Regions from separate parts of the Enterobacter cloacae complex sp. 394F7 genome, predicted to be linked through region 2. Evidence: predicted binding sites of a transcription regulator. Region 2 holds the regulator's gene; each other region holds the start of a gene.

Region 1 (7,579 bases), on a different contig from region 2:
CTGCCGACCAAACCGCTGGAAGACGTGAACGACGAAAACGGCGAAATTGCGCTGTGTACGCTGTCTGCGTTCAACCTGGGCGCGATTAAGAGCCTGGACGAGCTGGAAGAGCTGGCAGTGCTGGCCGTCCGTGCGCTCGACGCCCTGCTGGACTACCAGGATTACCCAATCCCTGCGGCGAAACGCGGCGCAATGGGCCGTCGTACGCTGGGTATCGGCGTCATCAACTTCGCCTACTGGCTGGCGAAACACGGTAAGCGTTACTCCGACGGCAGCGCGAACAACCTGACCCACGAAACGTTCGAAGCGATCCAGTATTACCTGCTGAAAGCGTCTAACGAGCTGGCGAAAGAGCAAGGCGCATGCCCGTGGTTTAACGAAACCACCTATGCGAAAGGCATTCTGCCAATCGACACCTACAAGAAAGACCTGGATGCGATTGCAAACGCGCCGCTGCATCTGGACTGGGAAGCACTGCGCGAGTCCATTAAGACTCACGGCCTGCGCAACTCCACGCTCTCTGCCCTGATGCCGTCTGAGACCTCTTCGCAGATCTCTAACGCCACCAACGGTATCGAGCCGCCGCGCGGTCACGTCAGCATTAAAGCGTCGAAAGACGGCATCTTGCGCCAGGTGGTGCCGGATTACGAACTGCTGAAAGACAACTACGAGCTGCTGTGGGAAATGCCAAACAATGACGGCTATCTGCAGCTGGTGGGTATCATGCAGAAATTCATCGATCAGTCGATCTCTGCCAATACCAACTACGACCCGACGCGTTTCCCGTCTGGTAAAGTGCCAATGCAGCAACTGCTGAAAGACCTGCTCACCGCGTACAAATTTGGCGTGAAAACTCTGTATTATCACAACACCCGTGATGGTGCAGAAGACGCGCAGGACGATCTGGCACCGTCAATTCAGGATGATGGCTGCGAAAGCGGCGCATGTAAGATCTAATAAATCCCCTCATCCTAACCCTCTCCCACAGGGAGAGGGAACTCTTTCCCCCTCTCCCTGTGGGAGAGGGCCGGGATGAGGGGGAAATAACACCACAGGACACACTCATGGCATATACCACCTTTTCACAGACGAAAAACGACCAGCTCAAAGAGCCGATGTTCTTCGGCCAGCCGGTCAATGTGGCACGCTACGATCAGCAAAAATATGACATCTTCGAAAAGCTGATTGAAAAGCAACTCTCCTTCTTCTGGCGTCCGGAGGAAGTTGACGTTTCCCGCGATCGTATCGATTTCCAGGCGTTGCCGGAGCATGAAAAACACATTTTCATCAGCAACCTGAAGTACCAGACGCTGCTGGACTCCATTCAGGGCCGCAGCCCGAACGTTGCCCTGCTGCCGCTGATCTCCATTCCGGAACTGGAAACCTGGGTGGAAACCTGGGCGTTCTCGGAGACGATCCACTCCCGCTCTTACACCCACATTATCCGCAATATCGTTAACGATCCGGCGGTGGTGTTTGACGATATCGTCACCAACGAGCAGATTCAGAAACGCGCGGAAGGGATTGCCCACTATTACGACGAGCTGATCGAGATGACCAGCTACTGGCACCTGCTGGGCGAAGGGACCCACAACGTGAACGGCAAAACCGTCACCGTGAACCTGCGCGCGCTGAAAAAGCAGCTGTACCTGTGCCTGATGAGCGTTAACGCCCTGGAAGCCATCCGCTTCTACGTGAGCTTTGCCTGCTCCTTTGCGTTTGCCGAGCGCAAGCTGATGGAAGGTAACGCCAAAATCATCCGTCTGATCGCCCGTGACGAAGCCCTGCACCTGACCGGCACCCAGCACATGCTGAACCTGTTGCGCAGCGGTGCAGACGACCCGGAAATGGCGGAAATCGCTGAAGAGTGCAAGCAGGAGTGCTACGACCTGTTCGTGCTGGCCGCACAGCAGGAGAAAGAGTGGGCAGACTACCTGTTCCGCGACGGCTCCATGATTGGCCTGAACAAAGACATTCTGTGCCAGTACGTTGAGTACATCACCAATATCCGTATGCAGGCGGTCGGTCTTGATCTGCCATTCCAGACGCGCTCCAACCCGATCCCGTGGATCAACACCTGGCTGGTGTCCGATAACGTGCAGGTGGCGCCACAGGAAGTGGAAGTAAGTTCTTACCTGGTCGGTCAGATTGATTCTGAAGTCAACACTGACGACCTGAGCAATTTCCAGCTCTGATGACGCGCGTAACGCTGAGTCTTTCGGGCACAGAAGTGCTGTGCCAGGAAGAGCACCCTTCCCTGCTGGCAGCCCTTGAGGCGAATCAGGTGACGGTAGAGTATCAGTGTCGTGAAGGCTATTGCGGCTCCTGCCGCTGCCGCCTGGTCACCGGCCAGGTGGACTGGCTGACCGAACCGCTGGCCTTTATCAATGAAGGGGAAATTTTGCCCTGCTGCTGCCGGGCAAAAGGTGATATTGAAATCGAGATGTGATTGCCCTGGTTCCCTCTCCCTGTGGGCTGAGGAATCCCCACTAATTTTTTATTAGTGGTTTCAGAGGATTAGAATGAATATTTTGCGAGCAGTTAGATTCACTCAGCTCGTAGACAGACAGAAAACGCTCATAAATGTGCATCTTCTGTCGAGTTATCGGTTGTTTTTAGCTCCATTTTTGAACAATAAACAACCATTTATCCATATCTAATTTTCTGGGGATTCCTCAGCCCTGTGGGAGAGGGTTAGGGTGAGGGCATCAGGCCGCAGAGCCTGATTGTCGGGTGGCGGCTTCGCCTTACCCGACCTACAAAACTATTTTAAGAACGTCACCGCTTTATCCGGGAAATCCGTAAACAACCCGTCTACGTCCGCCTGCTTATACAACACCTCGTAAAGCTGATTCACGTCCGTGGCGTACGGCGGTAACTGGTCTGCGCGCACCGTATACGGATGCACCTGCATCTTGCTGGCGTGTGCCTCTTTTACCATCGCCGTCAGCTTCACGTGGCCCGGGGTTGAACCTTCCGCCACCAGCATGTGGTAATCCGGCCCGATCCCGTCGGCGTACTGCGCGATCTGCTTCATGGCGCCCGGTTTGAACATCCAGTCATAGTTGTAGTTTACCCACTTGCCGTCTGCCTGCTTCTCCTGGGTTTCGTTCCAGTCGGTATAGGCAATCAGCTGGACCAGATTGAGATCCATCCCCATCTTAGGCTCCAGCTCGCTTTTGATGCGCTTCAGTTCTGCGGCGTCAAAACACTGGAGATAAACTTTGTCCTTCTTGCTGGTGTAGCCGTATTGCTTCAGCACCTCCAGCGTCTTCGCGGCAATATCCTTCCCTTCCTGGTGATGGAACCACGGGGCTTTAATTTCCGGATAGATACCGATATTTTTGCCCGTTGAGTGGTTCAGCCCCTGAACAAACTCAATCTCTTCCTGGAAGGTATGGATACGGAAGTCAGATTTACCCATCGGGAAACGTCCCGGATAAACCTGCACCTTCTTGCCGTTTTCAATCTCGAAGCCTTCGGTAAACTTCAGAGAGCGGATTTCATCCAGAGTAAAATCGATGGCGTAAAAACGACCATCTTTACGGGCGCGGTCCGGGAAACGCTCCGCCACATCGGTCACGCGATCAAGATAGTGGTCATGCAGGACGACCAGCTGGTCGTCCTTTGTCATCACCAGATCCTGCTCAAGATAATCGGCCCCCTGCGCGTAGGCCATCGCTTTCGCCGGCAGCGTATGCTCCGGCAGATAGCCGCTTGCGCCGCGATGGGCAATAACGATTTTATCCGCCGCCAGTGCGGAGCCGGTCATCAGGCCCGCCAGCAGCAGACCGGTCGCTAATTGAGTTAATTTCATGGCAATGCTCCTTATTGACGACGCGCCAGCACGTCCGCGTGGTGACGTTTTTCACCGATCATCACAACAATCAGCAGCAGTACCGCCAGCACGCTGCCGCCGATCATCACCATAAAGCCGCCGTCCCAGCCGAAGAAGTCAACGGTATAGCCCACGATGGCGCTCGCCGCGACCGAACCGCCCAGGTAGCCAAACAGACCGGTAAAGCCTGCCGCCGTACCGGCTGCTTTTTTCGGTGCCAGTTCCAGCGCATGCAGACCGATCAACATAACAGGACCATAAATCAGGAAGCCGATGACGATCATACAGGTCATATCCACGCCCGGGTTGCCCGGCGGGTTGAGCCAGTAGACGACGGTGGCAATGGTCACGAGCGTCATAAAGAAGACGCCCGTTGCGCCACGGTTGCCCTTAAATACTTTGTCCGACATCCAGCCGCAAATCAGCGTCCCCGGGATCCCCGCGTATTCGTACAGGAAGTAGGCCCAGGAGGATTTATCCAGCGCGAAATGCTTCACCTCTTTCAGGTAGGTCGGTGACCAGTCGAGGATGCCGTAACGCAGCAGGTAAACAAACACGTTCGCAACCGCGATGTACCACAGCAGTTTGTTCGGCAACACGTACTTCATGAAGATCTGCTTTGCCGTCAGCTCTTCTTCGTGCTTCTCGCTGTAATCATCCGGATAGTCGTTTTTGTACTCCTCAATCGGCGGCAGGCCGCAGGACTGCGGTGTATCACGCATCAGCGCAAAGGCGATAATCGCCACCAGAATGGCGCCAAAGGCAGGCATATAGAGCGCAGCGTGCCAGTCGTTAAACCAGGCCATCCCCAGCAGGAACAGCAGAGGCGGAATGCCGCCACCCACGTTATGCGCGCAGTTCCACACCGACACAATGCCGCCACGCTCCTTTTGCGACCACCAGTGCACCATGGTACGCCCGCATGGCGGCCATCCCATCCCCTGGAACCAGCCGCACAGGAACAGCAGCACAAACATAATGGCGATGCTGGACGTTGCCCATGGCACAAAGCCCATAAACAGCATCACCGCCGCCGCCAGGATCAGACCGGCTGGCAGGAACACGCGCGGATTCGAGCGATCCGACACCGATCCCATGATGAATTTCGAAAAGCCGTAGGCGATGGAGATCCCCGACAGCGCGAACCCGAGATCGCCACGCGAAAAGCCCTGCTCAACCAGATAAGGCATGGCGAGGGCAAAGTTTTTACGCACAAGGTAATACGCCGCATACCCGAAGAAGATCCCCAGGAAAATTTGCCAGCGCAGGCGGCGGTAAAGCGGATCTATTTCTGCCTCAGGCAGACGCGCCCGGTGCGGCGCAGGTTTAAAGATACTGAGCATGACAGCCTCCGTGGCCATGTATTGAATTTACAGGGGTTTAACTGCCCCAAACTCCAGCAAGGCGGGGATGTTAAGAAATCACGGTGATTGTTACTGTGAATCAACGCACAAATTGTTACAGAAATATGACAACATGCGCAAAAAAGCGCATGGAATCACGTTTCACTTTCGAATTTCGCTCGTTTGTGTTCGAAATCAAACAAACCACAGTTTTCATGTGGCTAAATGATAAAAAACGAACACAGAGGGATGACAATGACAATTCACGATCCACGCTACAGCGATGTGATTATCATTGGCGGGGGCGCGACCGGCGCTGGCATCGCACGCGACTGTGCGCTCAGAGGGCTGAGCGTCACGCTCCTGGAGCGCCATGATATTGCGACCGGCGCTACCGGACGCAATCATGGCCTGCTGCACAGCGGCGCCCGCTACGCCGTTACCGACGGCGAATCGGCACGCGAATGTATCGCCGAAAATCAGATCCTGCGACGTATCGCCCGCCATTGTATTGAACCGACCGACGGCCTGTTTATTACGCTTCCCGAAGACGATCTCGCCTTTCAGTCAACTTTCATTACCGCCTGCCAGGCCGCGGGAATTCAGGCACAAGCCATTGACCCGGCCCTTGCACGCCGCATCGAACCTTCGGTTAATCCGGCACTGACGGGTGCAGTAAAAGTCCCGGATGGTACCGTGGATCCGTTTCGTCTGACGGCGGCCAACATGCTGGACGCCCGCGAGCACAGCGCGCGGATCCTGACCGGCCATCAGGTCACCGGGCTTATCCGTGAGGGGCATCGCATCGTGGGCGTGCGGGTCCTGGATACGCAGTACAACGAACACAGCGAGCTATATGCCGCCGTGGTGGTCAACGCGGCGGGGATCTGGGGGCAACACATCGCAGAATACGCCGATTTATCTGTGCGCATGTTCCCGGCCAAAGGCTCGCTGCTGATCCTCGACCACCGCATTAATAACCATGTCATCAACCGCTGCCGTAAACCGTCTGACGCAGACATCCTTGTCCCCGGCGATACCATTTCGTTAATCGGGACCACCTCCACCCACGTTGACTACAGCGAGATCGACTACAATCGGGTCACCGCAGAAGAGGTCGACATCCTGCTGCGCGAAGGAGAAAAACTGGCGCCGGTGATGGCCCAGACCCGCATCCTGCGCGCCTATGCGGGTGTGCGTCCGCTTGTCGCCAGCGATAACGACCCAAGCGGGCGCAACGTCAGCCGCGGCATTGTGCTGCTTGACCATGCCGCGCGCGACGGGCTGGACGGCTTCATCACCATCACCGGCGGTAAATTGATGACCTACCGCCTGATGGCCGAATGGGCGACAGATGCTGTCTGCCGCAAACTGGGCAATAGCGAACCGTGCGTGACCGCAGAACAGCCCCTGCCCGGCTCGCGCCAGTCCACCGAGAAAACGCTGCAAAAAATTATCTCCCTGCCTGCCCCCCTGCGTGGTTCGGCTGTCTATCGCCATGGCGACAGAACACCGGTCTGGCTGGGTGAAGGACGGCTGAGCCGCAGTCTGGTATGCGAGTGCGAGGCCGTTACCGCCGGGGAAGTGCAATACGCGGTGGAGAATCTGACGGTGAATAGCCTGCTCGATCTCCGCCGCCGCACCCGCGTCGGGATGGGCACCTGTCAGGGGGAGCTGTGTGCCTGCCGTGCCGCCGGGCTGCTGCAGCGTTTTCATACCACCACCGCCACCCAGTCGCTCGATCAGCTCAGCGATTTTCTGAACGAGCGCTGGAAAGGCATTCAGCCTGTCGCCTGGGGCGATGCCCTGCGTGAAAGCGAATTTACCCGCTGGGTGTACCAGGGGCTTTGCGGTCTTGAGAAGGAGCAACGCGATGAAATTTGATACGGTGATCGTCGGCGGCGGGCTGGCGGGTCTGCTCTGTGGCATCAAACTCACGAAGCAGGGACTGCGCTGCGCCATTATCACCCGGGGCCAGAGCGCCCTGCACTTCTCGTCGGGCTCGCTGGATCTGGTGGACGAAACGTACCGCGAAAAACTGCCGGCAGAGCATCCTTATCACCTGACTGGCGCGCAGCACATAGACCGCTATGCCCTGGAAACCGAAGCGCTGCTGGCTGATTGCGGCGCACGTATGCAGGGGAGCGCCAGGCAAAATCACGCGCGCGTCACGCCGCTTGGCACCCTGCGTTCCGCCTGGCTCAGCCCGGAGGAGGTGCCCGTTGCCCCGTTCAAGGCCACGCGCGTGCGGGTGGTGGGCATTAGCGGTTTTCTGGATTTTCAGCCCCATCTGGCAGCGGCCTCGCTCAGTCGCCAGGGGGTCAACGCTGAAACGGCAGAGATTGACCTTCCTGAGCTGGATGTCCTGCGCGACAACCCCAGCGAGTTCCGCGCGGTG
Region 2 (7,579 bases):
AGTTCGGCGCGATCGCCCGGTTTAGCGTTGAGGAAGGCAGCAAACTGCCCCTGGGAGAGCAACATTGAACGGGTAAAACGGCTATAATCCAGCCCGGTGAGCGCGGCGGTTTGCTCCAGTTTGTCCGTCACTTTATCGGCCAGAATTTTACCGTCTTCACAACGCGCCAGTTCAACGCGCGGTGCCTGCAGGTTTCCGTCTGGCTGATTGCGCGCGCGGTTCTGGCTCCAGAACGCACGATACGCTATGCCTTTTACCTCAAACTCCACCTCGGCCAGGCACTCGGCGGTATCGCGGGTCATCAGGTCGTTTTGTGCCTGGGAGACTTTTTGCAGACGCGGCGTTTCGTGGTAAAGGGCCAGACAGATGGCGTCGAGCAGGGTCGTTTTCCCGGCACCGGTCGCGCCGGTAATGGCGAACAGCCCGTTGCTGGCAAACGGCTCGGCGGTAAAGTCAATTTTCCACTCGCCCTTAAGGGAGTTGAGGTTTTTCAGACGCAGGCTCAGAATTTTCATGCGTTTTCTTCCTCATCGCTGAGCGCGTGCAGGGTATGAAGGAACAGCTCGTTCAGCCTTGCGCGCGTGGTGTCGTCAATCTCTTCCTGCGACAGTCGGCGTTCAAATACCTCTTCCACCCTCAGTTCGCTGAGCGTTTCACGCTGTGCACCCAGCAGAATTTTCTCGCGCTGTTCGCGGCTGCGGCGAACCAGTAAGACCTCGACGGGCAGATCTTCCGTCAACGCCTGAATTTTACGCTGCATATCATGCAGGTAGTCGTCGGTCGTGATTTCAATATCCAGCCAGATGGGCGGATTTTGCTCGACACCGCGCCACTGCTCCAGCTGAGTGGTAATCGCCGCCAGATCACCCTTCAGCACCGCCAGCGGTTGGGTGACGGGGACCTCCAGCGACTCCACGGCACTGAGTTTGCCCTCATTAAAGCTCACCAGGTGCACACATTTGGCTTTGCCGGTCTCATCAAAACTGAGCGCAATGGGCGAGCCGCAGTAGCGAATGTGCTCGCAGCCGCCGATGACCTGCGCCCGGTGAATATGCCCGAGCGCGATATAATCCGCTGGCGGGAAATTTTGCGCCGGGAAGGCGTCCAGCGTACCAATATAGATGTCACGCACCGCGTCACTTTTACTGGCGCCGACGGTAGTAAGATGCCCGGTGGCAATCACCGGAATGGCCTGTTCGCCGCGCAGGGCGCAGGCATCCGTATATTGCTGGTGATAATAGTCCGTGATGCTCTGCAACAGATGCTGCTGCTTTTCCCCGCCGGACATCCCCGCCTGACTCTGAACGATATCGCGTGGGCGCAGGAAGGGCACCGGACACAGCACCGCTCCCGGTGTACCGTCACGTTTTTTCAGGATCTGCGGCGCATGACCGGCGCTGGCTACCACGGTCGTGTTAAGGAAGGCCAGGATATCGCGGGATTCATTCAGCGTTGCGACGGAGTCGTGGTTACCGGCGACAATCACCAGATGACAGCCGGTTTGTTGCAGATTTACCACGAAGCGGTTGTAGAGCTCACGCGCATAGCTTGGCGGCGAACCGGTATCAAAAATGTCACCCGCAACAATAATCGCGTCCACCTCGTGCGATCGGGCCGTGTCCAGCAGCCAGTTCAGGAACGCTTCATGCTCCGCTGCCCGGCTTTTGCTGTAAAAGTTTTGACCCAGATGCCAGTCCGAGGTGTGTAATATGCGCATAGCGAATCCGTGGCAAAAAAAGGGAATGGGGATTATAAACTTTCAGAAGCTGGAAAATAACCGCTGTAATAAAACAACAGTTTGCCATTTTACGTGGTACTGTTTTTCATAAATCTGTCATAAAACTGACGCATAATGACGCCGCATTACAAACTTGTAACTTAAATAAGATAAGACAGGGCAAAGTATGGCGAGACGTATTCTGGTCGTAGAAGATGAAGCTCCAATTCGTGAAATGGTGTGCTTCGTGCTCGAACAAAATGGCTTCCAGCCGGTTGAAGCGGAAGATTATGACAGCGCGGTGAACCAGCTGAATGAACCCTGGCCCGATCTGATCCTGCTTGACTGGATGTTGCCTGGCGGCTCCGGACTGCAGTTTATCAAACACCTCAAGCGTGAAGCGATGACCCGCGATATCCCCGTTGTCATGCTTACCGCGCGCGGTGAAGAGGAAGATCGTGTGCGCGGCCTTGAGACCGGCGCGGATGATTACATTACTAAACCCTTCTCACCGAAAGAGCTGGTTGCCCGTATTAAAGCTGTGATGCGCCGTATTTCACCGATGGCGGTGGAAGAGGTCATTGAAATGCAGGGCCTGAGCCTTGATCCTACCTCGCACCGTGTTATGACGGGCGAAAATCCCCTCGACATGGGGCCTACCGAATTCAAACTCCTGCATTTCTTTATGACTCACCCGGAGCGTGTTTACAGCCGCGAACAGTTGCTGAATAACGTCTGGGGAACTAACGTGTATGTCGAAGACCGGACGGTTGACGTACATATCCGCCGCCTGCGTAAAGCGCTGGAACTGAGCGGCCACGATCGCATGGTACAGACGGTCCGCGGCACGGGTTATCGTTTTTCTACCCGTTTCTGAACAATGACAGGAGTGTGACGCGTGCTGGAACGTCTGTCATGGAAAAGGCTCGTCTTTGAACTGATCTTATGTTGTATTCCGGCCTTCATTTTGGGGGCCTTTCTTGGATACCTGCCGTGGTTTCTGCTGGCGTCTGTGACCGGGCTGCTGATCTGGCATTTCTGGAACTTACTGCGCCTCTCCTGGTGGTTGTGGGTTGACAGAAGTATGACGCCTCCCCCGGGAAGCGGGAGCTGGGAGCCGCTGCTTTACGGCCTGCACCAGATGCAGATGCGTAATAAAAAGCGCCGTCGCGAGCTGGGAAGCCTGATTAAACGCTTTCGCAGCGGTGCGGAATCGCTGCCGGATGCGGTGATTCTGACCACGGAAGAGGGGACAATCTTCTGGTGTAACGGTCTCGCCCAACAGCTGCTGGGCCTGCGCTGGCCGGACGATAATGGCCAGAACATCCTCAACCTTTTGCGTTATCCGGAGTTTACGCAGTATCTGAAAAAACGTGATTTCACGCGTCCGCATAATCTGAAGCTCAACAATGGCCGCCATCTTGAAATACGTGTGATGCCCTACAGCGATCGGCAATGGCTGATGGTAGCGCGTGACGTCACCCAGATGCACCAGCTGGAAGGGGCACGACGCAACTTCTTCGCCAACGTGAGCCACGAGCTGCGCACGCCGCTGACGGTGCTGCAGGGCTATCTGGAGATGATGCAGGAGCAGACGCTTGAAGGTGCGCCGCGTGAGAAGGCGCTGCATACCATGCGCGAGCAGACGCACCGTATGGAAGGGCTGGTGAAACAGCTGCTGACGCTGTCGAAGATTGAGGCGGCTCCGACGCTTGCCTTAAATGACACTATCGACGTACCGATGATGCTGCGGGTAGTGGAGCGCGAAGCGCAAACCTTAAGCCATAAAAAACATCATCTGACCTTTGACGTCGATAACAGTCTGAAGGTGCTCGGGAGCGAGGATGAACTGCGGAGTGCTATCTCTAATCTGGTCTATAACGCGGTTAATCATACCCCGGAAGGAACGGATATTATGGTGCGCTGGCAGCAGACACCAACGGGGGCCGAGTTTAGCGTCGAGGATAACGGGCCGGGCATTGCGCCTGAGCATCTTCCACGTCTGACCGAGCGGTTTTACCGGGTAGATAAAGCCCGTTCCCGGCAAACGGGGGGAAGCGGGCTGGGGCTGGCCATTGTGAAGCACGCGGTGAATCACCATGAAAGCCGCCTCGATATTCAAAGCACGCTGGGCAAAGGAACCCGTTTCAGTTTCGTTATACCGGAACGATTAATTGCCAAAAAGATCGCCTGACGGCGGGTGTGTCATTTTACCTTTCCACGGGCCAGTTATTGCTGGCCCGTTTGCTTTGCAGTAAAGCGAAACGCGAATGAATTTTATACGGCTGGTGCTTTTTTGTTCGCATGATTAGCCATGGCTTTTTCATGATATTAGCGAATTATTCTGGTTGGTATTTTCATGCTGGCATATTGTTCTGGTTTTACGATCCCTCCTTGCCTTTAAACGTTATAAGCGTTTAAATTGCCCCCCAGATACTGTCAGACCGACTGTATTTGCGTGGTAAATCGAAAAACTATTCTTCTCCACGCCAGGACGGGAGCATATCCCGCTGAAATTGAGCAAAATTTCCGCTGTATCGTCCCATTGGGGATGGCGAAAATCTCAATATATTCAACACCACATCCACAGGCAGTAAGGTTTTATGACCCATCACTTAAAATCGCGTGACATCATCGCGCTGGGCTTTATGACATTTGCGCTGTTCGTTGGCGCAGGCAACATCATTTTTCCTCCAATGGTTGGCTTACAGGCGGGTGAACACGTCTGGACAGCAGCATTTGGTTTCCTGATTACTGCCGTGGGCCTGCCGGTGTTGACCGTGGTTGCGCTGGCGAAAGTTGGCGGCGGCGTTGATAGCCTCAGCACCCCAATTGGTAAAGTGGCTGGCGTTCTGCTGGCAACGGTGTGTTATCTGGCCGTTGGCCCGCTGTTTGCGACCCCGCGTACTGCGACAGTCTCCTTCGAAGTGGGGATTGCGCCACTGACCGGTGACGGTGCGATGCCGCTGTTTATCTACAGCATGGTTTACTTCGCTATTGTGATTCTGGTCTCCCTCTATCCGGGCAAACTGCTGGATACCGTGGGTAACTTCCTGGCTCCACTCAAAATTATCGCGCTGATCGTGCTGGCGGTTGCGGCCATTATCTGGCCTGCGGGTCCTATCAGCAGCGCGATGGATGCCTACCAAAACGCGGCCTTCTCTAACGGATTTGTGAACGGCTATCTGACCATGGATACGCTGGGCGCGATGGTGTTTGGTATCGTTATCGTGAACGCCGCTCGTTCCCGTGGTGTGACCGAAGCGCGTCTGCTGACCCGCTATACCATATGGGCTGGTCTGATGGCCGGTGTGGGCCTGACGCTGCTCTATCTGGCGCTGTTCCGCCTGGGTTCCGATAGCGCCACGCTGGTCGATCAGAACGCGAATGGTGCGGCAATTCTGCACGCTTACGTCCAGCACACCTTTGGCGGTGCGGGCAGCATGCTGCTGGCGGCCCTGATCTTCCTGGCCTGTCTGGTGACGGCGGTTGGTCTGACCTGTGCCTGTGCGGAGTTCTTTGCGCAGTATCTGCCACTCTCTTACCGCACGCTGGTATTCATCCTCGGCATCTTCTCCATGGCGGTGTCTAACCTCGGTCTGAGCCACCTGATTCAGGTCTCCATTCCGGTGCTGACGGCCATCTATCCGCCGTGTATCGTGCTGGTGGTGTTGAGCTTTACGCGCCCGTGGTGGAACAACTCCTCGCGAATTATTGCGCCAGCCATGTTTATCAGCCTGATTTTTGGTATCCTTGACGGGATTAAAGCATCAGCGTTTGCTCACATCCTGCCAGCCTGGACACAGCGTCTGCCGCTGTCTGAGCAAGGTCTGGCCTGGCTGATGCCTACCGTTGTTGCACTGGTTCTGGCCATTATCTGGGACCGTGCTGCAGGGCGTCAGGTTACATCGAACGCCCATTAATCAACGGCAACAAACTGTTTAACCACGGGGCTTAAGGCCCCGTGGTTTTTTGTTTTTTTCGTGTTGAATGGCAAGATTTAAATGGAAAGCACTAACAAACTCAAACGTGGGCTGAGCACGCGCCACATTCGCTTTATGGCGCTCGGCTCCGCTATCGGTACCGGTCTTTTTTATGGCTCGGCAGATGCCATCAAAATGGCCGGTCCAAGCGTTCTGCTGGCCTACATCATCGGCGGCGTGGCGGCGTATATCATCATGCGTGCGCTGGGAGAGATGTCGGTTCATAACCCTTCAGCCAGTTCATTCTCGCGCTATGCGCAGGAGAATTTAGGCCCGCTGGCCGGGTTTATCACCGGCTGGACCTACTGCTTCGAAATTCTGATTGTGGCCATTGCCGACGTCACCGCCTTTGGCATCTACATGGGCGTCTGGTTCCCGGCGGTTCCGCACTGGATTTGGGTGTTGAGCGTGGTGCTGATTATCTGTGCCGTCAACCTGATGAGCGTGAAGGTCTTCGGTGAGCTGGAGTTCTGGTTCTCCTTCTTCAAGGTTGCCACCATCATCATCATGATTGTGGCCGGTTTCGGCATCATCATCTGGGGGATCGGTAACGGCGGCCAGCCAACCGGTATTCATAACCTCTGGAGCAACGGTGGTTTCTTCAGCAACGGCTGGCTCGGCATGGTGATGTCGCTCCAGATGGTGATGTTTGCCTACGGCGGGATTGAGATTATCGGGATCACCGCCGGGGAAGCCAAAGACCCGGAGAAGTCCATTCCGCGCGCCATCAACTCGGTGCCGATGCGTATTCTGGTGTTCTATGTGGGTACGCTGTTCGTCATTATGTCTATCTATCCGTGGAACCAGGTGGGGACCAACGGTAGCCCGTTTGTGCTGACCTTCCAGCATATGGGCATCGCCTTTGCGGCCAGCATCCTGAACTTTGTGGTCCTGACCGCGTCGCTGTCAGCGATCAACAGTGACGTCTTTGGCGTGGGCCGCATGCTGCACGGCATGGCAGAGCAGGGCAGTGCGCCGAAAGTCTTTGCCAAAACCTCCCGTCGCGGCACGCCATGGGTGACGGTTATGGTGATGACCGTTGCGCTGCTGCTGTCGGTCTACCTGAATTACATCATGCCGGAAAACGTCTTCCTGGTGATCGCTTCTCTGGCGACCTTCGCGACCGTGTGGGTGTGGATCATGATCCTGCTGTCACAGATTGCGTTCCGCCGCCGTCTGTCCCCTGAGGAGGCAAAAGCGCTGAAGTTTAAAGTGCCAGGCGGGGTAGCGACGACCGTCGTTGGGCTGATCTTCCTGGTGTTTATCATCGGCCTGATTGGCTACCATCCTGATACCCGTATTTCCCTCTACGTGGGCTGTGCGTGGATCGTACTGCTGCTGGTGGGTTGGGTGTTTAAATGCCGCCGCGACCGTCAGCTGGCGCAGGCGCAATAATATTTTATGCCCTCTCCCTGTGGGAGAGGGAATTTTGTCTCCTCCTCCTTTCTCCTCCCTCAATAATCGCGAACGTGATGAGCTATCCTTAATCACCCTGTGGCAAGGTGACGTCAATTTCATCAAAGGGGATTCGTGATGTTAAACGCCTGGCACCTTCCGGTTGCCCCATTTGTTAAGCAAAACAAAGACAACCTTGTGATTACGCTCTGGCTGGCGGGGGAAAATCAGCCTGAACGCGTGACGCTACGCGCTGAAGTCGATAATGAAGAAACCACGCTGAAAATGCACAAGCAGCGCAGCCAGCCGCAGCCTGGCGTAACGGCATGGCGGGCAAACATCGACTTGCGCAGCGGCCAGCCGCGCCGACGCTATAGCTTTAAGCTGCTCTGGAATAACCGCCAGCTGTGGTTTACCCCGCAGGGATTTAGCCGTTTTCCTCCGGCGCGGCTGGAGCAGTTTGCCGTCGATTACCCGGACGCTG
Region 3 (7,579 bases), 150 kb from region 2:
GCAAACCACGTTGCAGCGTCGGGTTCTGTTCCGACGAAGCTTCAGCGCTACCGTTGCCTGAAGCGGATGACGCGTCTTTCACGTCCTACCCCTGTCTCTTTTTTAGAAGGGGCACGTTTTAACACTTCATGCTGGTGGTAGCAAGTTTAACGCCGGGCCACTGCGTGCACCCGGCGGATAAACGTCACGAACCGATGATCCCACCGTCCGCTTTGGTGATCACCACCGTCGACGAACGCGGACGTCCGTTCGGGTTCGCGTCTGGCCAGTTGGAAACAGCACGCGGATTGGCCGGGTCGGTAATATCATCCCCGCCCTCTCCCGGATGCTGAATGTTAATAAACAGCGTGCGGTTGTCCGGCGTAAACGCAATCCCGGTGATTTCACACCCGCGTGGGCCGGTCAGGAAACGGCGATACTCATTGGTGCCCGGAATGGTAGCCACCATCTGGTTATTGCCCATCCCTTCGTACGCTTTCTTATTAATGGTGCTGGAAGAGACATCGGTCTGGATCCACAGCACGCCCTGGTGATCGAACGACAGGCCATCCGGGCTGCCGAATGCTGCACCCTGCATGGAGCCTTTGGCCTTCGGATCGTCGCTGTCGGTACGCCCGGCCATCACCAGAATATCCCACTTAAAGCGAGCGGCGGCCGGATCGGCTCCCTCTTCGTGCCAGTGCATAATATGACCAAACACGTTGTTGGCACGCGGGTTGGCGGCATCGACCGGCGCCTTGCCCTCTTTACCGCGATCGCTGTTGTTGGTGAGCGTACAGTAGACGCTGCCGCTGGCGTGCGGATCGACCGCAATCCACTCTGGACGATCCATTTTCGTCGCCCCCACCACATCGGCCGCCAGACGGGTTTTGATCAGCAGATCGCCCTGGCTTTCGAAACCGTTGCTTTTATCCAGGCCATTCTGCCCGAAGATCAGCGGCAGCCAGTCGCCGCTCCCCTCCTCGTTGAACCGGGCAACGTACAGCGTGCCGGACGTCAGCAGCTGCATATTGGCTTCACGGTTTGCAGGATCGTATTTTTTGTCTGAGACGAATTTATAGATGTACTCAAACTTCTGGTCGTCCCCCATATAGACCACCACGCGGTTATCGGCGGCGAGCGTGACGGCGGCGCCTTCATGCTTGAAGCGGCCCAGAGCGGTGTGCTTGCGCGGCGTGGAGGTGGGATCGTAGGGATCAATCTCCACCACCCAGCCGAAACGGTTGGGTTCGTTAGGGGTTTTATCGACGCTGAAGCGGTCATCCACCTCGTTCCAGCGGTAGGATTCATCGCTGTCGCTGATGCCGTAGCGTTTTTCCAGCGGATTAAGATCGGCTTTTTTGACAAAAATATCCGACCAGTTCTCCTCGCAGGTGAGATAGGTGCCCCACGGCGTATGGCCGTTGGCGCAGTTTTGCATGGTGCCCAGCACGCGTTCCCCCTGCGGGTCAGTGGCGGTTTTCATTAAGTCCTGATGCCGGGCCGGGCCGGTAAGCTGCATCGGCGTATTGACGGTAATGCGGCGGGCATACGAAGACGGGCGAACTACCTGCCAGTCGCTGCCCGATTTTTTCACTTCCACCACCGACACGCCCATCGCATTCTGCCCCTTGCGGGCCTTGTCGAGATTCCAGTTGGCCGTGCCGTCGGTAAACAGCATCCCGTTATCGATGTACTCATGATTCAGCGCCAGCAGGCCATGTTCCGGGTTTTGTTTCCCTTGCGGCAGGCTAAACCACGCCATCCCGTCGTGGTGCATGCCCGCCTGCACGGCCTGTTCGTCGGTGGTGTTGCTGGCATCCTGTTTAAACGCCGGCATGTTGTTCTTGGTCCCCGTCGGGTCACCCCAGCGATAAAACGGACGGGCGATATAGCCTTCCGGCACCCTGACCGTATCTTCCGTGGATACGTCGATGCTGGTAAAGCCCAGGGAAACCGCTTTTGCCAGTGCAGAAGGCTTTGATACTGCGGCAATGGCGCTTTCAGGTTTGATCAGAAAAGGGAATGAAGCGGCAGCACCCGCCACGGCGCCCATCTGTAAAAAACGGCGGCGGGAGAGGAATACCTCCGCAACCTCGGAGAATACCGGGTTAGCGCTGCGGTTAGTGATATCGTCGCGATGTTCTTTTTTAAATACGGATTTGAGGGGTCTGCCCATAGCGGCTTCCTGTCATTGGCCAAGAGGTAAAGGTCTGGAGGCCAGTGTAAGAAGCTTTTATTACAATTTTATAACAAGGTACGGAAGGATGGGGGCATCCCTGCCCCGGATAACGAGGTGGAACGCTTAGAACTCGTAGCCAACCGAGACCTTAAAGGTACGCGGTTCGCCCTGCGTGATGTAGGTGCCGGAATCGTCAACGCTGGACCAGTAGTTTTCGTTAATCACGTTGTCGATGCCCGCGCGCACCGTCATCTGGTTTTCATTGTGGTTCACCGCGAAGCGATAGCGCATGCCCAGATCCAGCGTGGTATAGCTGTCGAGCTTTTTGCTGTTCGCGAGGTCGGCGTACTGCGTGCCGGAGTGGTTGACGCGGGCGTTAGCCGTCAGGCCCTCAATCGGTTTGATGTCGTACTCTGCGCCCAGCACGGCGTAGAAGTTCGGGACACCAATGGCATCGTTGCCCTGATTCACGCCGTTTTTGGTTTTGGTCAGCTCGGCCTGCAGCCAGGTGGCGCTGGCGTTCAGACGCATCCCGAGCATTGGCTCGCCGAAGACGTTCAGCTCCACGCCACGGTTACGCTGCTCAGCGTCCAGGCCGTAGTGACCGCTGTCGTCGAGGATCGCCGACGGCATTTTGATCTCAAACAGCGCAAGGGAGCCGCCCACACGACCAAAGTCCGCCTTCACGCCCACTTCATTCTGCTTAGAGTGAACGATACCGGTGCTCTGGCCGTAGTTGGTGGCCGTGTTGGGCGCGGTTTTACCCGGCTGCAGCGCTTCGGTGTGGTTGGCGTAGAGTGAGATTTCCTCCCACGGTTTATAAACCACACCGTAGGTTGGCATCCAGCGGCTGCCGTCAAAACCGTCCGCGTCGTTTTCCGCACCGGTAATTTTGTTGTACCCGCGAATGACCACTTTCTGATGACGTGCACCAGCGGTAAACAGCAGCTTGTCATCCAGCACGCCCAGGGTATCGCTCAGCAGCCAGCCCTGAGTGCGGGTGCGCCCGCTGGTCAGCGGATCGCTGTATTTGCCGCCAGAGCCGTTGAAATTGGAGCTGTCCGGCATCGCGACGCCGGTGTTGTGGTAAATGTTGGTGGTTGGGTTATCCGCCGTCGCCGACATTTTCCAGGCGATTTTTTCGTTTTTGGTCATCGCGGAATACCCCACGTTGACCTTGTGCGAGACAAAGCCGGTAGTGAAGTGACCGCGTATCCCCGCCATACCGCTGACGGAATCGCTGATACGGTTGGTATCAAGACGGCTGACCGTGGCCTTACCGCTCTTGTCCACCAGCTTCGGCGCGCTGTAGATCCCCTCTTCGTGCGCGTGCTGCGCGCCGAGACCGGTATAGGCCGTCCAGTTGTCAGTGATGTCGTACTCGCTGCGCCACATCCCGAACTCGTTTTCAATGTCGCTGTAGGCCCATTTCTGCGAGAAGTTACGATCGTTTTTCGGCGGCTCTGGCACAAAGTCCACGGCGGAAATGTTGACGCTGGTCGGGCTGCCGTGGAAGGTTTTCTTCTGATAGCCCAGATCCAGCGAGGTGCGGAAATTGTCGCCTTTGTAATCCAGACCGGTGGAGAGCAGCGTGGTGCGGCGACGGTCGTTCGGCACGCCGGTTTCTCCTTCCCGGTGAACCAGGTTCACGCGCGCGCCGAACTGATCGTTGTCGCCAAAGCGTCGGCCAGCATCGAGCGTGGTGCCAATCTGTGAGTCGGAGGTGTAGTCCACGCCCACTTTCGCCTGCGGGACGTCGCCCGCATGTTTTGGCTCAAGGTTGATCATCCCGCCCACGCCGGAGCTTGCCGCGCCGTTCATCAGCGAGTTTGCCCCTTTGAAAATTTCAATGCGATCGACCATCTGGGCATCCACCACCTGACGCGGCAGCACGCCGGACAGGCCGCCAAAGGTCATGTCATCGCCGTCAAACTTCAGGCCGCGAATACGGAAGGTTTCGGCGCTGTTACCGTAACCCTGAACAAACTGCACGCCCGCATCGTTGGCAACCACATCAGCAATGGTTTTCGCCTGCTGATCTTCCACCAGCTTCGAGGTGTAGCTGATGATATTAAACGGCACGTCCATGGCATTCTGCTGGCCGAGCATCCCCAGACGGCCGCCGTTTGCCACCTGTCCATCCAGGAAGGCGGGCACCAGCTGGTCGCCGCCGGGAGTGAAATCAGGCCCGGTGGCAGACTGGACGACCATGGTGTCTTCTGGCTTTGCCTCTGCCGCCAGGGCAGCGTGGGTCACTGCGCCAACGGCGAGCGCCAGCAGTGTTTTATGCATTCTGGTGTTGTTCATAATGGACTCATTAAATGTGCGCGCAAAAATGGCCCGTTGTCGGGCCTTAGAAAAGCTTATGTGTAATGCAAATGAGAACTATACGCATTATATCTGCGTTAGCAAGTGTAACCGCGCGTTTCGGCCTGAGGACAAGGGGGTTAAATGAAGACGGGGAAGAGAGAGGTGTTACAGAGGGAAAGCGTGACGCACAGCCACCCCGGATCCGGGATGGCTGCAGGACATTATTTTTTCTTGTAAATATCGGCCGTGCCGTGAATTTTGTTGTTGGTATTACCTGACGTGAGCACCAGTACGTCGGCACCTTCTTTATCTGCTTTTTCAATCAATTCTTTCTTTGCATCATCAATAGAGACTTCATTTGAAGTGCTTACCGTACCGATTTTTTCATACTGCGATTCGACTTTCTCGAATTCATTTTTCGTCAGCAGTTCAGCCGCAAAGGTATTGGTGGTAAACAGAAACGCCGTTCCCAGCAAAATAGCAGTCGTCTTTTTCATAACCTTTTTTCCTTGAGATTAATCAGCAACTACGAAAAACCTCACACATGATGGTGAGGTTTTATGAGCATGGTAGAGAATCTCAGGAAATGCCACACGTTAAGGAAAATTCTTTTATAACAACCCGTTGGATTAAATTACTAACGAACATTAAGAATATTCAAAAACGCGCGCCGTACCAGCAATATCAATACGCACCGCCGCCCCCGGGTACCATCCAGGCTGACTGACGGTTTTCAGGGTAATCGGCTCCGTTTGTCCGGCTAACGCCAGCGTCAGCGTGGAGAGCTGGCCGGTGAAATCCACATCAACAATCGACACCGGGCTTTCGTGCGCCGCGCATGCCGTCACGTGCAGTTGCTCAGGGCGCAACATCACTCTGCCCTGCCCCGTCGCCTGGGCGTTATCCGTGGGCACCTCGCCCAGCGCGCAGAGCGCATAGCCGCTGGCGAGCTGAGCAGGCAGGATCACCGCATCCCCCAGGAACAGCGCCGTCTCTTCATCCACGGGCTGGCTATAGACCTGATAAGGCGTGCCGACCTGAGTGAAACGTCCGGATCGCATGACCGCCACCTGCGTGGCAAAGGACAACGCTTCGTTTTGATCGTGAGTAACCAGGATCGAGGCCACGCCCGCTTCCGCCAGCAGGTCAGCCGTGGCCTTACGCGTCATGGCGCGCAGGCCGGTATCCAGCGCCGAGAAGGGTTCATCCAGCAGCATCAGGGAAGGACGCTGCGCCAGCGCGCGGGCAAGCGCCACGCGCTGCTGCTGGCCGCCGGAAATCTCATGCGGCCAGTGCGTGGCGAGTTGTCTGTCAAGCGAGACCATCTCCATCAGTGCTTCCACGCGCTGGCGCTTCTCGTGGCGGGTACCGTCTAATCCCCAGGCAATGTTGTCTGCCACATTAAGATGCGGGAAGAGCGCCCCCTCCTGAGGAACAAAGCCAATTTTACGCAGATGCGCGGGAATAAAGTTGTTCTGATCGAACAGGGTTCGGCCCTGCATCACGATCCGTCCGCTATCCGGCGTTTCGAACCCGGCAAGGATACGCAGCAGCGTGGTTTTACCCGACCCTGACGGCCCGACAATCGCCGTCCGGCTTCCCGGCGCGACGCTCAGGTTTAAGCTGTCGAGCACCTGCGCATCGGAAAACGATTTAGAAATGGACGTTAATTCAAGCATCTCATAGCCCTGCAATTTTTTTGGACTGCATATAAAGAATGGCGGTCAGCGGAAGTGAAATCAAAATCATCAGCATGGCGTAAGGCGCAGCGGCAACATAATCGATCTCGCTGGTCAGCGCCCAGAAACCGGTGGACAGCGTGCGCGTTCCCAGCGGGGAGAGCAGCAGCGTCGCCGTCAGTTCGTTACTGACGCCAAGGAAGACCAGCGCCGCCCCTGCCGCCGCACCGGGCGCGGCCAATCGCATGGTGACGCTCCACAATGCCTTCGCGGGCGTGCTGCCCAGACTGCGCGCCACGTTTTCGAGCTCCACCGGCGCCTGGGCAATCCCGGCCCGCAGGTTAATGAGCGCACGGGGCATAAACATCAGCAGGTAAGCCAGGAACAGCGTAATTTCGGTCTGATAAATCGGACGTGCATAGTGAATGGTGACCGTGACCAGCGCGAGGGCGGTGACGATCCCCGGCAGAGAACTGGTGATGTAAATGCACCCTTCCAGCATCCGGAAGATGCGGTGCGGATAACGGATACCGAGCCAGGCGATGGGAATGACACAGGCGGTGGTCAGCAGCGCGCCGCCCACGCCGAGCATCAGCGTCTGGCGCAGCGAGTGCCAGAGATCGGCGCTCATCCAGTTCTGTACGCCGCCAAGCCATATCCAGCGACACAGCACAATGAGCGGTACGCCCAGCGCCAGCACAATCAGCATGAGGAAAAACAGCTGGCCCAACGCCGCAGCAACAGGCTTTAGCGGCCAGCGCGTCTGTTCACGTGCCGCCCCTGCGCCGATGCGCGCATAACGGGCTTTCCCGCGGGTGACCCCTTCCAGCAGCAAGATGGCCAGACAGCATAGCGCCAGCACCCCCGCCAGCATGTTTGCCGCCGGGCCACTGAATGTCGACTGGAACTGGTCGTAAATGGCGGTGGTGAAGGTATCAAAGCGGATCATCACGTACAGGCCATATTCCGCCAGCAGATGCAGGGCCACCAGCAGCGCGCCGCCGCAAATCGCGAGCTTAAGCTGCGGTAACACCACGCGAAAAAAGACCCGCCACGGCGGCGTGCCGAGCGAAGCGGCAACATCTTCAAGCGTTGGATCCAGACGACGCAGCACCGCCGCCACGGGCATATAGATAAACGGGTAGTAGGCTAACACGGAGAGAAACACGCCCGCAGAAAGCCCATGCATGGAAGGCACCACACTCACCCAGGCGTAGCTTTGCACGAACGCGGGGATGGCCAATGGGGCCACCGCCAGCGCAGACCAGATCCCCCGCCCGGCCAGCTGAGTACGTTCCGTCAGCCAGGCTATCGCCACGCCGGTGACGATACAGAGTGGCACCGCTAAGGCCGTCAGCCACAGCGTGTTGCTGAGCAGTTCAGCAACACGCGGGCGAAACACCAACGCCTTAATGGTTTCCCAGCCCGT
Region 4 (7,579 bases), on a different contig from region 2:
TACCCCTCACCCTAACCCTCTCCCCAAAGGGAGAGGGGATTGTTCGGTGCGGTGTTTTTCTCCCTCGCCCCTTTGGGGAGAGGGCCGGGGTGAGGGGATAATATAATCCTCCCCCCACAAGCAGTACCCATAACAATAACCCCACTCTCTACAAGGCTCGGGGCGCCCGGAAAGGGCAAATACAGGTCAGCGACAACGCATGGCATAACGCCATAATCAGGAAATCTAACTATGTGTGGAATTGTTGGCGCAGTTGCGCAGCGTGATATTGCTGAAATCCTTCTCGAAGGTTTACGTCGTCTGGAATACCGTGGCTACGACTCTGCCGGTCTGGCAGTAGTGGATGCAGAAGGTCATATGACCCGTCTGCGTCGCCTCGGTAAAGTGCAGATGCTGGCCCAGGCCGCGGAAGAACACCCGCTGCACGGTGGCACCGGTATTGCGCATACCCGCTGGGCGACACACGGCGAACCGTCTGAAGGCAACGCGCACCCGCATGTGTCTGAACACATCGTGGTCGTGCATAACGGCATTATCGAAAACCACGAACCGCTGCGCGAAGAACTGAAAGCGCGCGGCTATACCTTCGTTTCTGAAACCGATACCGAAGTGATTGCGCACCTGGTGCACTGGGAGCTGGCACAGGGCGGCACGCTACGTGACGCGGTGCTGCGCGCAATCCCACAGCTGCGCGGTGCGTACGGTACGGTGATCATGGACTCCCGCGATCCGTCCACCCTGCTGGCGGCGCGTTCCGGTAGTCCAATGGTTATCGGTATGGGCATGGGCGAAAACTTTATCGCTTCTGACCAACTGGCGCTCCTGCCGGTCACCCGCCGCTTTATCTTCCTGGAAGAGGGTGATATCGCAGAAGTGACTCGCCGCAGCGTGACGGTATTTGATACCAAAGGCGAGCAGGTGAAACGCCCTGAAATTGAATCCAATCTGCAGTACGACGCGGGCGACAAAGGCGCTTACCGTCACTACATGCAGAAAGAGATTTACGAGCAGCCAAACGCCATCAAAAACACCCTGACCGGTCGTATCAGCCACGGTGAAGTGGACCTGAGCGAACTGGGTGCCAACGCAAACGAGCTGCTCAGCAAGGTTGAGCACATTCAGATTGTGGCCTGCGGTACCTCCTACAACTCCGGGATGGTCTCTCGCTACTGGTTTGAGTCGCTGGCTGGCGTGCCGTGCGATGTGGAAATCGCCTCTGAATTCCGCTACCGCAAATCCGCCGTGCGCCGTAACAGCCTGATGATCACCCTTTCTCAGTCTGGCGAAACGGCAGATACCCTGGCGGCGCTGCGTCTCTCTAAAGAGCTGGGTTACCTGGGATCGCTGGCTATCTGTAACGTGCCGGGCTCATCGCTGGTGCGTGAATCCGATCTGGCGCTGATGACCAAAGCGGGCACTGAAATCGGCGTGGCCTCCACCAAAGCGTTTACCACGCAGCTGACGGTTCTGCTGATGCTGGTGGCGAAACTGGCGCGTCTGAAAGGGCTGGATGCTTCTGTTGAGCATGACATCGTTCATGGTCTGCAGGCGCTGCCAAGCCGTATTGAGCAGATGCTGTCTCAGGACAAGCGCATTGAAGCCCTGGCTGAAGATTTCTCTGACAAGCACCACGCCCTGTTCCTCGGCCGTGGCGACCAGTACCCTATTGCGCTGGAAGGCGCGCTGAAGCTGAAAGAGATCTCCTACATCCACGCTGAAGCCTACGCGGCAGGCGAGCTAAAACATGGCCCGCTGGCGCTGATTGACGCGGATATGCCGGTTATCGTTGTGGCACCTAACAACGAACTGCTGGAAAAACTGAAGTCCAACATTGAAGAAGTTCGCGCCCGCGGTGGTGTGCTGTACGTCTTCGCTGATAAGGACGCCGGTTTTGCCAGCAGCGACAACATGCATATCATCGAGATGCCGCATGTAGAAGAGGTTATTGCCCCTATCTTCTACACCGTGCCGCTGCAGTTACTGGCTTACCACGTTGCGCTGATCAAAGGCACCGACGTTGACCAGCCGCGTAACCTGGCGAAATCGGTCACCGTAGAATAATCCCTCCAGGCTCCACCTTCGGGTGGAGCTTTTTTACCCTGCCTGGTTTGTTTTTAATCAACGCATTCGCGTTTTTATTTATGACAATCTGTCATCTTCAGCTACTTTTTTCAGTGTCACATAAAGAAAATATTTCTGAAAAGTTGTTGTCATGATTGTGGCTAACATGATGATAAATCAGGAATCTTTTGCTGGTTTTTAAGCTAAATTTCCATTGTCATAAAACTGTCATAATTCGTACATTTATCTGTCACCTGTTTGTCCTATTTTGCTCATCGTAGCCACTTAAACAATGATTTACGAAATCCTTGCAGGAGACATTATGAAAGTTATGCGTACCACTGTCGCAACTGTTGTCGCCGCGACCTTATCTCTGAGCGCTTTCTCTGTATTCGCAGAAGCAAGCCTGACTGGCGCTGGTGCAACCTTCCCTGCGCCGGTGTATGCCAAATGGGCGGATACCTACCAGAAAGAAACCGGTAACAAGGTTAACTATCAGGGTATCGGCTCCTCCGGTGGCGTGAAACAAATTACCGCAAACACCGTTGATTTCGGCGCATCCGACGCTCCGCTGTCTGATGAAAAACTGGCTCAGGAAGGCCTGTTCCAGTTCCCGACCGTAATCGGTGGTGTAGTTCTGGCGATCAACCTGCCGGGCGTGAAGTCGGGTGAGCTGGTGCTGGACGGCAAAACCCTGGGTGATATCTACCTGGGCAAAATCAAAAAATGGGATGACGAAGCCATCGCTAAGCTCAACCCTGGCCTGAAGCTGCCTTCTCAGAACATCGCCGTGGTTCGCCGCGCGGATGGTTCTGGTACCTCTTTCGTCTTCACCAGCTACCTGGCGAAGGTGAACGAAGAGTGGAAATCTAAAGTTGGTTCCGGCTCTACCGTTAACTGGCCAACCGGTCTGGGCGGTAAAGGGAACGACGGTATCGCCGCTTTCGTACAGCGTCTGCCGGGCTCTATCGGTTACGTAGAATATGCGTACGCCAAGCAGAACAACCTGTCCTACACCAAACTGGTTTCTGCTGATGGCAAACCTGTCAGCCCGACTGAAGAGAACTTTGCCAACGCTGCAAAAGGCGCTGACTGGAGCAAATCCTTCGCTCAGGACCTGACTAACCAGAAAGGTGAAGACGCGTGGCCAATCACCTCTACCACCTTCATTCTGGTTCACAAAGAGCAGAAGAAACCTGAGCAGGGCGCAGAAGTGCTGAAGTTCTTCGACTGGGCATACAAAAACGGCGGCAAACAGGCTAATGACCTGGATTATGCCAGCCTGCCAGACAGCGTGGTTGAGCAGATTCGTGCTGCATGGAAAACCAACGTGAAAGACAGCAGCGGTAAAGCGCTGTACTAACAGGATATATTTAACGAAGATGGCGGGTGGCGCTACGCTTACCCGCCCTACGGTTAACGCTGTAGGCCCGGTAAGCGTCAGCGCCACCGGGCATATTCGTAAAAACGTCTCAAACAGAAGAGTAATTTATGGCTGCAACCAAGCCTGCATTTAACCCTCCGGGTAAAAAAGGTGACATGATTTTCAGCGCGCTGGTAAAACTGGCTGCGCTGATTGTGCTATTGCTGCTGGGCGGCATTATCGTGTCTCTGATTTTCTCCTCCTGGCCGAGCATTCAGAAATTCGGTTTCTCCTTCCTGTGGACCAAAGAGTGGGACGCGCCGAATGATATCTACGGTGCGCTGGTGCCGATTTACGGCACGCTGGTCACCTCGTTCATCGCCCTGCTGATTGCAGTTCCGGTAAGCTTTGGTATCGCCCTGTTCCTGACGGAACTGGCACCGGGCTGGCTGCGACGCCCGCTGGGTATCGCCATTGAACTGCTGGCGGCCATTCCAAGTATCGTGTACGGCATGTGGGGTCTGTTTATCTTTGCGCCACTGTTTGCCACGTATTTCCAGGAGCCGGTGGGTAATGTTCTTTCCGCTATTCCGTTTGTGGGGGCGCTGTTCTCCGGCCCGGCATTCGGTATCGGTATTCTGGCGGCTGGTGTGATCCTCGCCATCATGATTATTCCGTACATTGCGGCAGTTATGCGCGATGTGTTCGAACAAACCCCGGTGATGATGAAAGAGTCGGCTTACGGCATTGGCTGCACCACCTGGGAAGTGATCTGGCGTATCGTTCTTCCGTTCACCAAAAATGGGGTGATTGGGGGCGTGATGCTGGGCTTAGGGCGTGCGTTGGGTGAGACCATGGCGGTGACCTTTATCATCGGTAACACCTACCAGCTCGACAGTGCTTCGCTCTATATGCCGGGTAACAGTATTACCTCCGCACTGGCGAACGAATTCGCCGAAGCGGAATCCGGGCTGCACGTGGCGGCGCTGATGGAGCTGGGTCTGATCCTGTTCGTGATTACCTTCATCGTACTGGCGATCTCCAAGCTGATGATCCTGCGTCTCGCGAAAAATGAGGGGGCACGCTAATGGCAACTCTCGAAATGCAAAGCACTGCTCAGCTTGCGGAATCCCGCCGCAAAATGCAGGCGAAGCGTCGTTTCAAAAACCGTATCGCACTGACGCTCTCAATGGCAACGATGGCCTTTGGTCTGTTCTGGCTGATCTGGATCCTCTTCTCTACCGTGGTTCGCGGTATCGACGGCATGTCTCTGGCGCTGTTCACCGAAATGACGCCACCGCCGAACACGGCGGGTGGTGGACTGGCGAACGCCCTGGCAGGCAGCGGATTGCTGATCCTGTGGGCGACGGTATTCGGTACGCCGCTTGGCATCATGGCGGGTATCTATCTGGCGGAATATGGCCGTAAATCCTGGCTCGCAGAAGTGATTCGTTTCATTAACGACATTCTGCTCTCTGCGCCGTCTATTGTGGTGGGTCTGTTTGTTTACACCATTGTTGTGGCACAAATGGAACACTTCTCCGGCTGGGCGGGTGTGATTGCGCTGGCGCTGCTGCAGGTGCCTATCGTCATTCGTACCACCGAGAACATGCTCAAACTGGTGCCGGACAGCCTGCGTGAAGCGGCGTATGCGCTGGGTACACCAAAGTGGAAAATGATCTCCGCGATTACGCTTAAAGCCTCTGTCTCCGGGATCATGACCGGTATTCTGCTGGCCATTGCCCGTATCGCGGGTGAAACGGCACCGCTGCTGTTTACCGCCCTCTCCAACCAGTTCTGGAGCACGGACATGATGCAGCCGATCGCCAACCTGCCGGTGACGATCTTTAAATTTGCGATGAGCCCATTCGCGGAATGGCAGCAGCTGGCCTGGGCCGGGGTGCTGATCATCACCCTTTGCGTACTGTTGCTGAACATTCTGGCGCGCGTCATTTTCGCGAAGAAGAAACACGGTTAATTTTTTACGGCGCGGCAGCTCGCGGCGCCGAATGAGGAAATGAGTCAATGAGTATGGTTGATACTGCCCCGGGTAAGATTCAGGTTCGTGATTTGAACTTCTACTACGGCAAATTCCATGCCCTGAAGAATATCAACCTGGATATCGCGAAGAACCAGGTAACGGCATTCATCGGTCCGTCCGGCTGTGGTAAATCCACGCTGCTGCGCACCTTTAACAAAATGTACTCGCTCTATCCAGAGCAGCGTGCCGAAGGCGAAATCATCCTGGACGGTGAAAACATTCTGACCCAGGCTCAGGATATCGCCCTGCTGCGCGCCAAAGTGGGCATGGTTTTCCAGAAACCGACGCCGTTCCCGATGTCGATTTACGACAACATCGCGTTTGGTGTACGCCTGTTTGAAAAGCTCTCCCGTGCCGATATGGACGAGCGCGTGCAGTGGGCGTTGACCAAGGCCGCATTATGGAACGAAACCAAAGATAAGTTGCACCAGAGCGGTTACTCTCTCTCCGGCGGGCAGCAGCAGCGTCTGTGCATTGCGCGTGGAATCGCGATCCGTCCGGAAGTGTTGCTGCTGGATGAGCCGTGTTCAGCGCTGGACCCGATCTCAACCGGTCGTATCGAAGAGCTGATCACCGAGCTGAAGCAGGATTACACCGTGGTTATCGTGACCCACAACATGCAGCAGGCTGCGCGTTGCTCCGACCACACGGCATTTATGTACCTGGGCGAGTTGATTGAGTTCAGTAACACGGACGATCTGTTCACCAAGCCCGCTAAAAAGCAAACAGAAGACTATATCACCGGTCGTTACGGTTGATTCAGGAGCGCGCTATGGACAATCTCAATCTTAATAAACACATTTCCGGCCAGTTCAATGCAGAGCTGGAAAGTATTCGCACTCAGGTCATGACCATGGGTGGCATGGTCGAGCAACAGCTTTCTGATGCGATCACGGCGATGCATAACCAGGACAGCGAACTGGCGAAGCGCGTTATCGAAGGCGATAAAAACGTCAACATGATGGAAGTGGCGATTGACGAAGCGTGTGTGCGCATCATCGCCAAGCGTCAGCCGACGGCGAGCGACCTGCGTCTGGTGATGGCCATCATCAAAACCATCGCCGAGCTGGAACGTATCGGTGACGTAGCGGATAAAATCTGCCGCACCGCGCTGGAGAAATTCTCTCAGCAGCATCAGCCGTTGCTGGTGAGCCTGGAGTCGCTGGGCCGCCACACGGTGCAGATGCTGCACGACGTGCTGGATGCCTTTGCGCGTATGGATCTTGATGAAGCGGTGCGTATCTACCGTGAAGACAAGAAAGTCGACCAGGAGTATGAAGGCATCGTGCGCCAGCTGATGACCTACATGATGGAAGATTCACGTACGATCCCAAGCGTACTGACCGCCCTGTTCTGCGCGCGCTCTATCGAGCGTATCGGCGACCGCTGCCAGAACATTTGCGAATACATTTTCTACTTCGTGAAAGGTCAGGACTTCCGTCACGTGGGCGGCGACGAACTGGACAAACTGCTGGCGGGTAAAGATCCGAAAGAGTAATCAGTGGTTAAAATGCCCGGTGGCGCTGCGCTTACCGGGCCTATAAAAACCTACCGCGTAATATTCCACCCGCGCGCCTTCCACAATTCCGGCAACTGCGCCAGATCGGTAAAGGTCGTCACATTTGGATGATCGATCGGCTTGTTGTGCGGGTCGGCACAGAAATAAAACACTTCCATTCCTGCATCAATGCCCGACTGCGCGCCCGCGGACGAGTCATCCACCAGAATACAGTTCTCTACGTTGACGTTCATCGCGTTTGCCGCATGGAACATCAGCGCAGGATCTGGCTTCCAGCGTTGAATATCGTAGCCGCTGAACAATTTTTCCGGGAAGTGGTGCAGCATCTCAAGCTTACCCAGCGAGTGCTGCATTTTGCTGACCGGTCCGTTAGACACCACGCAGATCGGTACCGTCATGGCATCCAGCAGCGCGTTTGCGCCAGCAATGACCTCCAGCTCAGAATCGAACAGGCGTGCGACCTCGGCGCGGTACACCGGTTCCAGATCCGTTTTTGCCAGATCCACACCGTGTTCGGCGTTAATGATGTCGATGATCTCGTACAGCTTCACACCCTTAAAGCGTTTGAACACCTCGTCGAGATCGAGCGTAATGC

What was found. Region 2 encodes PhoB, which activates phosphate uptake and scavenging genes when phosphate is short. Its sites were predicted from a motif close to CTGTCATAAAACTGNCNNAT; they were not measured.
Region 1: a site for PhoB is predicted at 5,294-5,313, ahead of glpT (glycerol-3-phosphate transporter). Genes of this name have one in related genera too.
Region 3: a site for PhoB is predicted at 2,216-2,235, ahead of AC2FAK_RS05610 (PhoX family protein). Genes of this name have one in related genera too.
Region 4: a site for PhoB is predicted at 2,276-2,295, ahead of pstS (phosphate ABC transporter substrate-binding protein PstS). Genes of this name have one in related genera too.

Annotation. Positions count from the first base shown of each region.
Region 1 covers NZ_JBXWCS010000005.1:129,317-136,895, reverse strand. Annotated here, with positions in the region: gene nrdA (class 1a ribonucleoside-diphosphate reductase subunit alpha) at 1-957, shown strand, start outside; gene nrdB (class Ia ribonucleoside-diphosphate reductase subunit beta) at 1,065-2,195, shown strand; gene yfaE (class I ribonucleotide reductase maintenance protein YfaE) at 2,195-2,449, shown strand; gene glpQ (glycerophosphodiester phosphodiesterase) at 2,765-3,817, opposite strand; gene glpT (glycerol-3-phosphate transporter) at 3,829-5,181, opposite strand; gene glpA (anaerobic glycerol-3-phosphate dehydrogenase subunit A) at 5,437-7,065, shown strand; gene glpB (glycerol-3-phosphate dehydrogenase subunit GlpB) at 7,055-7,579, shown strand, end outside.
Region 2 covers NZ_JBXWCS010000003.1:311,455-319,033, reverse strand. Annotated here, with positions in the region: gene sbcC (exonuclease subunit SbcC) at 1-515, opposite strand, end outside; gene sbcD (exonuclease subunit SbcD) at 512-1,717, opposite strand; gene phoB (phosphate response regulator transcription factor PhoB) at 1,905-2,594, shown strand; gene phoR (phosphate regulon sensor histidine kinase PhoR) at 2,616-3,911, shown strand; gene brnQ (branched-chain amino acid transporter carrier protein BrnQ) at 4,321-5,640, shown strand; gene proY (proline-specific permease ProY) at 5,722-7,095, shown strand; gene malZ (maltodextrin glucosidase) at 7,234-7,579, shown strand, end outside.
Region 3 covers NZ_JBXWCS010000003.1:160,884-168,462, forward strand. Annotated here, with positions in the region: gene pheP (phenylalanine transporter) at 1-82, opposite strand, end outside; gene AC2FAK_RS05610 (PhoX family protein) at 185-2,158, opposite strand; gene AC2FAK_RS05615 (TonB-dependent receptor) at 2,285-4,468, opposite strand; gene yahO (DUF1471 family periplasmic protein YahO) at 4,693-4,968, opposite strand; gene AC2FAK_RS05625 (ABC transporter ATP-binding protein) at 5,119-6,150, opposite strand; gene AC2FAK_RS05630 (ABC transporter permease) at 6,152-7,579, opposite strand, start outside.
Region 4 covers NZ_JBXWCS010000020.1:27,605-35,183, forward strand. Annotated here, with positions in the region: gene glmS (glutamine--fructose-6-phosphate transaminase (isomerizing)) at 232-2,061, shown strand; gene pstS (phosphate ABC transporter substrate-binding protein PstS) at 2,384-3,424, shown strand; gene pstC (phosphate ABC transporter permease PstC) at 3,553-4,512, shown strand; gene pstA (phosphate ABC transporter permease PstA) at 4,512-5,402, shown strand; gene pstB (phosphate ABC transporter ATP-binding protein PstB) at 5,450-6,223, shown strand; gene phoU (phosphate signaling complex protein PhoU) at 6,238-6,963, shown strand; gene yieH (6-phosphogluconate phosphatase) at 7,014-7,579, opposite strand, start outside.